Regions from separate parts of the Streptomyces sp. NPDC101225 genome, predicted to be linked through region 3. Evidence: riboswitches for the same ligand, from Rfam matches in the RefSeq annotation. Region 3 holds a riboswitch; each other region holds the start of a gene.
What was found. Region 3 has a riboswitch for thiamine pyrophosphate ahead of thiO (glycine oxidase ThiO). Riboswitches for the same ligand answer to the same signal wherever they lie in the genome.

Region 1: another riboswitch for thiamine pyrophosphate. It lies ahead of thiC (phosphomethylpyrimidine synthase ThiC); the one in region 3 lies ahead of thiO (glycine oxidase ThiO).
Region 2: another riboswitch for thiamine pyrophosphate. It lies ahead of ACIRPX_RS16215 (thiamine ABC transporter substrate binding subunit); the one in region 3 lies ahead of thiO (glycine oxidase ThiO).

The regions. Positions count from the first base shown of each region.
Region 1 covers NZ_JBIWOE010000016.1:54,262-58,253, forward strand. Annotated here, with positions in the region: gene thiC (phosphomethylpyrimidine synthase ThiC) at 119-1,951, opposite strand; TPP riboswitch at 1,944-2,132, opposite strand; gene ACIRPX_RS22660 (YibE/F family protein) at 2,203-3,702, shown strand; gene ACIRPX_RS22665 (SsgA family sporulation/cell division regulator) at 3,803-3,992, opposite strand, start outside.
Region 2 covers NZ_JBIWOE010000009.1:214,935-218,926, reverse strand. Annotated here, with positions in the region: gene ACIRPX_RS16220 (ABC transporter permease) at 1-1,585, opposite strand, end outside; gene ACIRPX_RS16215 (thiamine ABC transporter substrate binding subunit) at 1,630-2,709, opposite strand; TPP riboswitch at 2,797-2,904, opposite strand; gene rlmN (23S rRNA (adenine(2503)-C(2))-methyltransferase RlmN) at 2,953-3,992, opposite strand, start outside.
Region 3 covers NZ_JBIWOE010000007.1:73,900-77,891, forward strand. Annotated here, with positions in the region: gene ACIRPX_RS12595 (NAD(P)/FAD-dependent oxidoreductase) at 1-452, opposite strand, end outside; gene ACIRPX_RS12600 (hypothetical protein) at 498-839, opposite strand; TPP riboswitch at 893-1,004, shown strand; gene thiO (glycine oxidase ThiO) at 1,002-2,156, shown strand; gene thiS (sulfur carrier protein ThiS) at 2,153-2,353, shown strand; gene ACIRPX_RS12615 (thiazole synthase) at 2,357-3,151, shown strand; gene pknB (Stk1 family PASTA domain-containing Ser/Thr kinase) at 3,270-3,992, shown strand, end outside.

The DNA of each region.
Region 1 (3,992 bases), on a different contig from region 3:
CGGCCGTGAAGGCGCCGGCCACCACGCCCACCCACGGCGGGTGCCGTGCCGCACCGCACGGGCCCTTCCCTCGCCGTCGGGGAGGGAAGGGCCCGTGGAGTGCGGACGCGCCGGGGGCTCAGTCCGCCAGGGGCAGATACACACGGTTCCCGCTCGCCGCGAACTCCTTCGACTTCTGGAGCATGCCCTCGGCGATCTCCTCGGGCGAGGCCCCCTCAGCCGCCGCACCACCGAACCGCTCCGTGATGCTCTGGCTGATCTTCATCGAGCAGAACTTCGGCCCGCACATCGAGCAGAAGTGGGCGGTCTTGGCGGGCTCGGCCGGCAGGGTCTCGTCGTGGAACTCCCGTGCCGTGTCCGGGTCCAGGGCGAGATTGAACTGGTCCTCCCACCGGAACTCGAACCGGGCGTCGGACAGCGCGTCGTCCCACTCCTGGGCACCGGGGTGCCCCTTGGCGAGGTCGGCCGCGTGCGCGGCGATCTTGTAGGTGATGACGCCGGTCTTGACGTCGTCACGGTTGGGCAGGCCCAGGTGCTCCTTGGGCGTGACGTAGCAGAGCATGGCCGTGCCCCACCAGGCGATCATCGCGGCACCGATGCCGGAGGTGATGTGGTCGTACGCCGGCGCGACGTCCGTGGTCAGCGGGCCGAGCGTGTAGAACGGCGCCTCCTCGCAGATCTCCTGCTGAAGGTCGATGTTCTCCTTGATCTTGTGCATCGGGACGTGTCCCGGACCTTCGATCATGGTCTGCACGTGGAAGCGCTTGGCGATCGTGTTGAGCTCCCCGAGCGTGCGCAGCTCGGCGAACTGCGCCTCGTCGTTGGCGTCCGCGATCGAACCCGGCCGCAGACCGTCGCCCAGCGAGTACGTGACGTCGTAGGCGGCGAGGATCTCGCAGAGCTCCTCGAAGTTCTCGTACAGGAACGACTCCTTGTGGTGCGCGAGGCACCAGGCGGCCATGATCGAGCCGCCGCGCGAGACGATGCCGGTCTTGCGGTTCGCGGTGAGCGGGACGTACGGCAGGCGGACCCCCGCGTGGACCGTCATGTAGTCCACGCCCTGCTCGGCCTGCTCGATGACGGTGTCCTTGTAGATCTCCCAGGTGAGCTCCTCCGCCCGGCCGTCGACCTTCTCCAGGGCCTGGTAGAGCGGCACGGTGCCGATGGGCACGGGGGAGTTGCGCAGCACCCATTCACGTGTCGTGTGGATGTTGCGGCCGGTGGACAGGTCCATGACCGTGTCGGCGCCCCAGCGGGTCGCCCAGGTCATCTTCTCGACCTCCTCCTCGATGGAGGACGTCACCGCGGAATTGCCGATGTTGGCGTTGACCTTCACCAGGAACCTCTTGCCGATGATCATCGGCTCGATCTCCGGGTGGTTGACGTTGGCCGGCAGCACCGCGCGGCCCGCCGCGATCTCCTCGCGGACCACCTCCGGCGCCACGTTCTCCCGGAGCGCCACGAACTCCATCTCGGGTGTGATCTCGCCCTGGCGTGCGTAGGCGAGCTGGGTGACCGCCTTCCCTTCGCGTCCGCGCCGCGGCTGGCGCGGACGTCCGGGGAAGACCGCGTCGAGGTTGCGCAGCCCGCCACGCGGCGAGGTGTGCTTGATGCCGTCGTCCTCCGGGCGTACGGGGCGGCCCGCGTACTCCTCGGTGTCGCCACGGGCGACGATCCAGTTCTCCCGCAGCGGGGCGAGCCCCCTGCGGACATCGGTGTGGGTGAGCGGATCGGTGTACGGGCCGGAGGTGTCGTACAGCGTGACCGACTGCCCGTTGGTGAGGTGCACCTGACGGACCGGCACCCGCAGATCGGGGCGTGAGCCCTCGACATACGCCTTGTGCCAGCCGACGGACTTCCCGGCCTCCGAGGACTGTTCTGCGGACTGTTCGCCCGGAAGGGACGGTGCGTCCTGGTCGGAGGCAGGCGTGCGTACGTCCTTGTTGGTCATGAGACCTACTCCCTACGCCGGCATTACCCGGTAACAGGTTCGGCGGTCGACGCAGCGATATCCGTCTGTCGACGTCTCGTCGGACCATCACCCGACTTCGGTGATGTTCCACGTGAAACATCGCAGGGACGGAGGTCAGCGCCCTCTCAGCCCGGTGCTCCGAGCTCCCGCGTGTGCAAAGGTGTCTCCACGCTAGCGTCAATTCCGGCGAGCTGAACAGGGGGCCCCGGCGTTCTTGCAATGATCGGGCCGTGACCACGACACACCGGCACCCCTACCCATCCCCGGAGCCGCCCCACGGTCCCGGCTCCGACAGCGGCCAGGGGTACGGCCACGATGCCCACCACGATCACGGCGCCGGACCACGTACCGGCCGTGATCACAGCGGGCACGCCGGCGGGCAGGGCAGCGGCCACGGGCACGGCGGCCATGCCGGCGCCGCTCACGGGCACTCGCACAGCCACGGTCCCGCCGCGCCCGTCTCCCGGCACCTGCGCAAGGTCATCGCGGCGGTGCTCATCCCGTTCGCCGCGGCCGTGGTGGTCGGGCTCGTGGTGCTGTGGCCCGGGGGCGCACCGGCCCACCAGCGATCCGGCGTGGGATTCGACCGGCAGACCCAGCAGGCGACGGTCGCCCAGGTCGTGAACGTGAGCTGCACGGCGGTGAACGGCTCCGGACAGGCCTCGGCGGGCGACACCTCCGGCACCGCGGGCTCCTCCGCCCGGCAGCCGGAGAAGGGCACCTGCAAGAAGGCGACGATCCACGTCGACACCGGCAAGGACAAGGGCCGCACGTTCACCGAGATCGTGCAGCCGGACCAGTCGCGGCAGCTGCACGAGGGCGAGAAGGTCGTGGCCGCCTACGAGCCCTCCGCACCCAAGGAACTGCAGTACTCGGTCACCGACGTCGACCGCCGCTTCCCCATGGCGCTGCTCGCCGGCATCTTCGCGCTCGCCGTCGTGGTCGTCGGGCGGCTGCGCGGTGTCATGGCGCTGGTCGCGCTGGCCGTCAGCTTCATGGTGCTGACCTTCTTCATCCTGCCCGCGATCCTGCAGGGCTCGAACCCGCTGCTCGTGGCGGTGGTCGGGGCGAGCGCCATCATGCTGCTCGCCCTCTACATGTGCCACGGCCTGTCCGCCCGTACGTCCGTGGCGGTGCTCGGCACGCTGCTCTCCCTCGCACTGATCGGCGTGCTCGGCTCGGGGTTCATCGGCTGGGCCGCCCTGACCGGCAACACGGACGACAGCACCGGCCTGATCCACGGCCTCTACCCGTCGATCGACATGAGCGGTCTGCTGCTCGCGGGCGTCATCATCGGCTCGCTCGGCGTCCTCGACGACGTGACGGTCACCCAGACCTCGGCGGTCTGGGAGCTGCACGAGGCGAACCCCTCGATGGGCCGCCGTGAGCTGTACCGGGCCGGAATCCGCATCGGCCGGGACCACATCGCGTCCGTCGTCAACACCCTCGTCCTCGCCTACGCGGGCGCCGCACTGCCGTTGCTGCTGCTCTTCTCCATCGCGCAGAGCGGCGTGGGGACGGTCGCCAACAGCGAGCTGGTCGCCGAGGAGATCGTCCGCACCCTGGTGGGCTCGATCGGCCTGGTCGCCTCCGTACCCGTCACCACGCTGCTCGCGGCCGTGGTGGTCGCGGCCGACCGGCCGGGGCCCGAGCCGGTCGCGGCGAGGGCGCCGGGAGCCGCCGCACCGGCTCCGGCACGGTCGGGCAGGGGCCGGCGCCGCAAGCGCTGAGCCGGCTGCTTCCGCGCCGGCGGACAGGCCCGGCGCAGAAGCGTTCCTGCAACCCTCCGCCGCGCGCAGAAGCGTTACGGCCGCTGCCTGGCGCCGGCCGTCAGCCCGCGCTCTGCTCCTCCGCCAGAATCCGGTCCAGCGCCTCGTCGAGATGGGCGTCGAAGTCCGCGAGGGAGCCCTCCTGGCCGAGCGGCACGAGCTTGTCGGTACGGTCCAGGAAGGCGATGAGCGGCACCGTGGACGAGCGGAACAGCGCCTGGTCACAGCCCACCTGAAGCCGGATCAGCACC
Region 2 (3,992 bases), on a different contig from region 3:
GATCGGTACGCAACCGCTCCAGCACCAGCAGCGCCACCGCGCACACCACCATCAGAATCGTCGAAAGGGCCATCGCCTGCCCGTAGTTGAGGTCTCCCGGGCGTCCGAGGAGCCGCGCCACGGCGACCGGCAGCGTCGGATTGTCGGGGCGCGCGATGAACACGGTCGCCCCGAACTCCCCGAGCGACACGGCGAACGCGAAACCCGCCGCGACCAGCAACGCCCGCCGTACCAGGGGCAGATCGACCTCCCGCCACACCCGCCAGGGAGACGCCCCGAGCACGGCCGCCGCCTCCCGCAGCCGCGCGTCCACCGCCCGCAGCACCGGCAGCATGGTCCGCACCACGAAGGGGACGCCCACCAGCGCCTGGGCGAGCGGCACCAGGATCCAGGAGGCGCGCAGGTCGAGCGGCGGCTTGTCGAGGGCGATCAGGAAGCCGAAGCCGACGGTCACCGCGGAGACGCCCAGCGGCAGCATCAGCAGCGCGTCGAAGGCACGCACCAGCCGGCCCGCGTCCCGGCGGGCGAGGGCCGCGGCGGCGAGAGCGCCGATCAGCACCGCGATGGCGGTGGCGGCGGCCGCGTACTGGAGGGAGTTGCCGATCGCCTCGATCGGCGGGACGAGGAAGGTGCCGCCGCCGTCGTGGGTCAGCGACCGGTAGTAGCCGAAGTCCGGGGCGTCCAGCGACCGTTGCACCAGCACGGCGAGCGGCAGCACGAGCAGCACGGCGACGGTGGCGAGGACGCCGGCGAGCAGCCCCCACTCCCGCGCCCCGCGCGGCCGCCGCGCGGTCACGGACGCGTCGACCAGGCGCAGGGCCGTCTCGCGCCGCCGTACGGTCCAGGCGTGCACCGCGAGGATCGCGCCCACCGCCAGGAACTGCACGACGGTGAGCACCGCGGCGGTGGAGAGGTCGAAGATCTCGGACGTCTGCCGGTAGATCTCCACCTCGAGCGTGGAGAAGGTGGGCCCGCCCAGGATCTGCACCACGCCGAAGGAGGTGAAGGTGAAGAGGAAGACCATGAGCGCGGCCGCGGCGACGGCGGGCGTGAGCGCGGGCAGCGTCACCCTCCGCCACGCCCGCAGCGGCGAGGCGCCCAGCATCCGCGCGGCCTCCTCCTGCCGCGGGTCGAGCTGGCCCCACAGGCCGCCCACGGTACGGACGACGACGGCGTAGTTGAAGAAGACGTGCGCGAGCAGGATGGCCCACACGGTGGTGTCCAGCCGTACCCCCCACAGTGCGTCGAGGAACCCTCCGCGGCCGACGAGCGCGAGGAAGGCCGTACCGACGACGACCGTCGGCAGCACGAACGGGACGGTGACCACGGCCCGCAGCACCTGCTTGCCGGGGAAGTCGAAGCGCGCGAAGACGTATGCGCCGGGGAGCGCGATCAGCAGCGTGAGCGCGGTCGAGGCGAGCGCCTGCCAGGTGGTGAACCACAGGACGTGCCGGATGTCGGACTGCGCCACGACGTCCGCGATCCGGCCGAACCGCCAGGTGCCGTCGACCTTGAGCCCGCGCGCCACGATCGCGGCCACGGGCCAGGCGAAGAACAGCGCGAAGAACGCGACGGGCACGGCCATGAGGCCGAGCCGCGCCGCGCTCCCCGCGCGCCGGGCACGGACGGCTACTTCAGTACGAGTGACGTCCACGACTTGACCCACTGGTCACGGTTCTCGGCGATCTTGCCGGGCGCCATCCGCTCCGGGTCCTTGGCCGGCTGCCCGTACTTCTGGAACTCGGCCGGAACCCGGGCGGCCTTGCGCACCGGGTAGACGAACATGTTCAGCGGCATGTCGTCCTGGAACTCCTTGCTGACCAGGAAGTCCAGCAGCGCCTTGCCGCCCTTGGTGTTCTTGGCGTTGCTGAGCAGTCCCGCGTACTCGATCTGCCGGAAGCAGGTGCCGTACGCCGTCCCGGTCGGCGCCGTCTTCGGCTTCGGGTCGGCGTAGATGACCTCGGCGGGGGGCGAGGAGGCGTAGGAGACGACCAGCGGCCGGTCGCCCTTGGCCTTCTTGCCGCCGGCCGAGCCGGAGAACTCCTCGTTGTAGGCCTGCTCCCAGCCGTCGACGACCTTCACGCCGTTGGCCTTGAGCTTCTTCCAGTAGCCCTGCCAGCCGCCGTCACCGTACCGGGCGGCCGTGCCGAGCAGGAAGCCGAGACCCGGCGAGGAGGTGGCGGCGTTCTCCGTGACGAGGAGGTTCTTGTACTCGGGCTTGACCAGGTCGTCGAACGACTGCGGCGGCGTCAGCCCGTGCTTGCTGAAGTACGCCTTGTCGTAGTTGACGCAGATGTCGCCGGAGTCGATGGGGGTGACCCGGTGCTTGGCCTGGTCGACGCGGAACTCCGGCAGGATCATGTCGGAGCCCTTCGCCTCGTACGGCTGGAAGAGGCCGTTGTCGAGCGCCCGCGAGAGCAGGGTGTTGTCGACGCCGAAGAAGACGTCGCCCTGCGGGTTGTCCTTGGTGAGGATGGCCTTGTTGACGGCCTGCCCGGCGTCGCCGTCCTTGAGGACGTGGACCGTGTAGCCGGACCGCTTCTCGAAGTCGGCGAGGACGCTCTTCGAGACGGCCCAGGAGTCGTGGCTGACGAGGGTGACGGACGTGGAGCCGCCGGAGCCGCCGCTGCCGGACGAGGACCCGCAGGCGGACAGCGTGACGAGGCCGAGACCCACGGCGGCTGCCGCGAGCTTCCTGTAGTTGTTCACCGAATTCCTCCTGGCTGACCAGGAAGAGACGCGGCCCTGCCCGGGACCGGCGGACAGGGCCGACGGCTCCCGGGCAGGGCGCAACAGCTTGAGTGATCACCGAACTTCCTACCCAGAATGACCTGGGCAAGGTTCAGAGGGTCTGCGGCCCGGTTGCCGCACTCTCAGCGCTGTGGCGCTCCCCTGTCGGAATATGCAGATGTGTGTACGGGTGTTCGGTACGGGTGTTCGTACCGGCTCAGGTTACCGCTCGGTGGCCGCGAGCTGACCGCAGGCCCCGTCGATCTCCTGCCCCCGGGTGTCCCGGACCGTCACCGGTACACCGTGTGCGGCGATGGCCTCGACGAAGGCCTTCTCGTCCTCGGGACGGGAGGCGGTCCATTTCGAGCCGGGCGTCGGGTTGAGCGGGATCAGGTTGACGTGCACGGGCTTGCCCCTGAGCAGCCGTCCGAGGCGGTCGCCGCGCCAGGCCTGGTCGTTGATGTCCCGGATGAGCGCGTACTCGATGCTGAGCCGGCGCCCACTCCTGCCGGCGTACTCGAACCCGGCGTCGAGGACCTCGCGCACCTTCCACCGCGTGTTCACGGGGACGAGGGTGTCGCGCAGCTCGTCGTCGGGGGCGTGCAGCGAGATCGCCAGCCGGCACTTCAGTCCCTCGTCGGCGAGACGGTGGACGGCCGGCACGAGCCCGACGGTCGAGACGGTGATGCCGCGCTGCGAGAGCCCGAGCCCGTCCGGGGCCGGGTCGGTGAGCGCGCGGATCGCCGTGACGACCCGCTTGTAGTTGGCGAGGGGCTCGCCCATCCCCATGAAGACGATGTTGGACAGCCGCGCCGGCCCGCCGGGCACCTCCCCGTCCCTGAGGGCCCGCATCCCGTCCACGATCTGATGGACGATCTCCGCGGCGGAGAGATTCCGGTCCAGCCCGGCCTGCCCGGTGGCGCAGAAGGGGCAGTTCATCCCGCAGCCGGCCTGCGAGCTGATGCACATGGTGACCCGGTCCGGGTACCGCATCAGCACGGACTCGACGAGCGTCCCGTCGAACAGCCGCCACAGCGTCTTGCGGGTGGTGCCCTGGTCGGTCGACAGATGCCGTACGACGCTCATCAGCTCGGGCAGCAGCGCCTCCTGCAGCCGGCCGCGCGAACCGGCGGGGATGTCGGTCCACTCCGCCGGGTCGTGCGCGTACCGCGCGAAGTAGTGCTGCGAGAGCTGCTTGGCACGAAACGGCTTCTCCCCGATCTCGGCGACCGCCTCCTTGCGCTCGGCGGGCGAGAGATCGG
Region 3 (3,992 bases):
TCGTGCTGCCGGGCGAGGACGGGCCGCAGCCGGTCGGCGTCGTCCAGGGTGCGCAGCAGATGCACACCGGGGACGCCCTCGGCGCCCGGCAGCCGAATCGGTTCGGCACCGGTGGCGAGCACGAGGACGTCGTAGCGGACGGGCCCGGCCTCGGTGTCCAGCCGGTGCTCGGCGGGGCGCACGCCCAGTACCTCGCACCCGAGCCGGAGTTCGATGCCGAGCGCCTCGAAGTCGACGTCGAAGGCGGAGCCCTCGGACTTGCCGAGCAGGACGGCCTTGGACAGCGGGGGCCGGTCGTAGGGCTGGTGGGGCTCGGCGCCGATCAGGGTCACGCGGCCGGTGAAGCCCTGTTCGCGCAGCGCCACCGCGGACTGCACCCCGGCCATGCCCGCGCCGACCACGACCACGTGCCGCGAGGGCGGCCCGCCCGTCTCCTGCGTCTGCTCGCTCACCTGATCACCCTAGCCAACTGACACAGTGTCAGTCAGCGGTCGCGCTCACTCGGTGACCTGCTCCACAACACTGGTGCCGCTGCCGGTCCCCGACTCCCACTCCCAGCTCTCCTCCAGCCGCACGCGCCCGTCCGGCAGCTCCACCACCGTGGACACGCAGTGCCCCGAGGACGTCGTCCCGTCCCGCTTGAGCTGCACGTACCGGAAGTCCAGCCGGTCACCGTCCCGGGTACCCACCAGACGGCCCCGTACGACATCCCCGCCCGCGTACTCGGCCCAGATCCCGCCGTCCTTCTCGTGGTACGTGAACCGCGTCCGGGTGCCCACCTGACCTGGGGCCTGGTCGGCGACGGGGGCGAGGACGAGTCCGTCCAGCGAGCGGGGCACGGCGGGAGGCTCCCTTACAGAGGCGCGGAGGGTCGGGCTAGGGTGGCCACCGTACAAGCACTCGCGGGAGCCCGGACGCACCGGGCTGAGAGGGAGGCTGGCGGCCTCCGACCGTACGAACCTGATCCGGGTCATGCCGGCGAAGGGAGGGGCTGGACGCCCATGTCGTCACGTACGTCCGACGTCCTCGTCATCGGGGGCGGAATCATCGGCCTGGTCACGGCCTGGCGGGCCGCGCAACGCGGGTTCGCCACGGCCGTCGTGGACCCCGAGCCGGGTGGCGGGGCCGCGCAGGTGGCCGCCGGGATGCTCGCCGCGGTCACCGAACTGCACCACGGCGAGCAGACCCTGCTCGGCCTGAACCTCGCCTCGGCCCGCCGCTATCCGGAGTTCACGGCCGAGCTCACCGAGCTCACCGGGCACGACCTCGGCTACCGCCGGTGCGGCACGCTGGCCGTCGCGCTGGACGCCGACGACCGCGCCCACCTGCGCGAACTGCACGCCCTGCAGCGGGCGTCGGGCCTGGAGTCGGAGTGGCTGTCGGGCCGCGAGTGCCGGCGCCTGGAACCGATGCTCGCGCCGGGCGTGCGCGGTGGGCTCCGGGTCGACGGCGACCACCAGATCGACCCGCGGCGGCTGGCACGCGCGCTGGTCGCCGCCTGCGAGCACGCGGGCGTGGTCTTCCACCGCCAGTGGGCCGAGCGCTTCCACGCCGTACGGGACCGGGCCCGCGGTGTCACCACGGCGGACGGCACCGCGCTGGGCGCGGGCCAGGTGGTGCTGGCCGCCGGCAGTCTCAGCGGGCGGCTCCCGGGGGTCCCGGGCGACGTGCTGCCGCCGGTGCGGCCGGTGAAGGGGCAGGTGCTGCGGCTGAGTGTGCCGCGGCGGCTCGCGCCCTTCCTCAGCCGCACCGTGCGCGCCGTGGTGCGCGGCAGCCAGGTCTATCTGGTGCCGCGCGAGAGCGGCGAGCTGGTGATCGGCGCGACCACCGAGGAGCTCGGCTGGGACACGACGGTCACCGCGGGCGGGGTGTACGAGCTGCTGCGCGACGCGCACGAGCTGGTCCCCGGCATCACCGAGCTGCCGCTGACGGAGACGCGTGCGGGCCTGCGTCCGGGCTCCCCCGACAACGCCCCTCTGCTCGGCCCGACGCAGCTGCCCGGTCTGCTGCTGGCCACCGGGCACCACCGCAACGGCGTGCTGCTGACGCCGGTGACCGGCGACGCCATGGCGCACGTCCTGACCACCGGCGATCTCCCGCACGAGGCCCTCCCGTTCACCCCGAGGCGCTTCGGGCGCGTGGAGCAGCCCGCATGAACATCTCCGTCAACGGGGAGCTCCGGGAGTTCGCTTCCGGCACGGCTCTCGACACCGTTGTGCGGGCGCTGACCGCGGCCCCCACCGGAGTGGCCGCCGCGCTCAACGAAACCGTCGTCCCGCGCGCGCAGTGGCCGTCGACGCCCCTCTCCGAGGGGGACCGCGTCGAGGTCCTCACCGCCGTCCAAGGAGGCTGACCCATGGCCGACGATCCCTTCGCCATCGGCGGTACGTCCTTCACGTCCCGCCTGATCATGGGCACCGGCGGTGCCCCGAGCCTCGACGTGCTGGAGCGGGCGCTGGTGGCGTCCGGCACGGAGCTGACCACGGTCGCGATGCGGCGCGTGGACCCCTCGGTGCACGGCTCGGTGCTCTCCGTCCTGGACCAGCTCGGCATCCGGGTGCTGCCGAACACGGCCGGCTGCTTCACCGCCGGGGAGGCGGTGCTGACCGCGCGCATGGCGCGCGAGGCGCTCGGCACCGACCTGGTCAAGCTGGAGGTCATCGCCGACGAGCGCACCCTCCTGCCCGACCCGATCGAGCTGCTCGACGCCGCCGAGATCCTCGTCGACGACGGTTTCACCGTGCTGCCGTACACCAACGACGACCCGGTCCTCGCCCGGAAGCTGGAGGACGCCGGCTGCGCGGCGATCATGCCGCTCGGCTCGCCCATCGGCTCCGGTCTCGGCATCCGCAACCCGCACAACTTCCAGCTGATCACCGAGCACGCGCGCGTGCCGGTGATCCTGGACGCGGGCGCCGGTACGGCCTCGGACGCGGCGCTCGCGATGGAACTGGGGTGCGCGGGTGTGATGCTCGCCTCCGCGGTGACGCGGGCGCAGGAGCCGCAGCTGATGGCCGAGGCCATGAAGCACGCGGTGGAGGCGGGCCGGCTGGCGCACCGGGCGGGCCGCATCCCGCGCCGGCACTTCGCCGAGGCGTCCTCGCCGCACGAGGGGCGCGCGCACCTGGATCCCGAGCGTCCCGCGTTCTGAACGCACGTTCGACGGGCCTCGGCAACCGGTGCGAGGTCCGTCACAGGTCGGCTGCAGTCACGCCCCGATCCGGCAGGATCGGACGGCCTTGTCGGTCACGGCTCGTACACTCACCTGCGTGGATACGACCCTTCAGGACCCTTTGGTCGGGCAGGTGCTCGACGGGCGCTATCGCGTGGACGCGCGGATCGCGGTCGGCGGGATGGCCACGGTCTACCGGGCCCTGGACACCCGCCTGGACCGCGTGCTCGCGCTGAAGGTGATGCACCCGACGCTCGCCGCCGACGGCACCTTCGTCGAGCGGTTCATCCGGGAGGCGAAGTCGGTCGCCCGGCTGGCCCACCCGAACGTGGTGCAGGTCTTCGACCAGGGCACCGACGGGTCGTACGTCTATCTCGCCATGGAGTACGTCGCCGGGTGCACCCTGCGCGACGTGCTGCGCGAGCGCGGGGCACTGCAGCCGCGCGCCGCCCTGGACATCCTGGAGCCGGTCCTCGCCGCGCTCGGCGCCGCGCACCGGGCCGGATTCGTGCACCGGGACATGAAGCCGGAGAACGTCCTGATAGGGGATGACGGCCGGGTCAAGGTCGCCGACTTCGGGCTGGTCCGGGCGGTGAACACCGTCACCAGCACGACGGGCACCGTCCTCGGCACCGTCTCCTACCTCGCACCGGAGCAGATCGAGCACGGCATCGCCGACCCCCGGGTCGACGTGTACGCGTGCGGTGTCGTCCTGTACGAGATGCTGACCGGCGACCGCCCGCACGGCGGGGACTCGCCGGCCACCGTGCTCTACAAGCACATCCACGAGGACGTCCCGCCGCCGTCGGCCGCCGTGCCG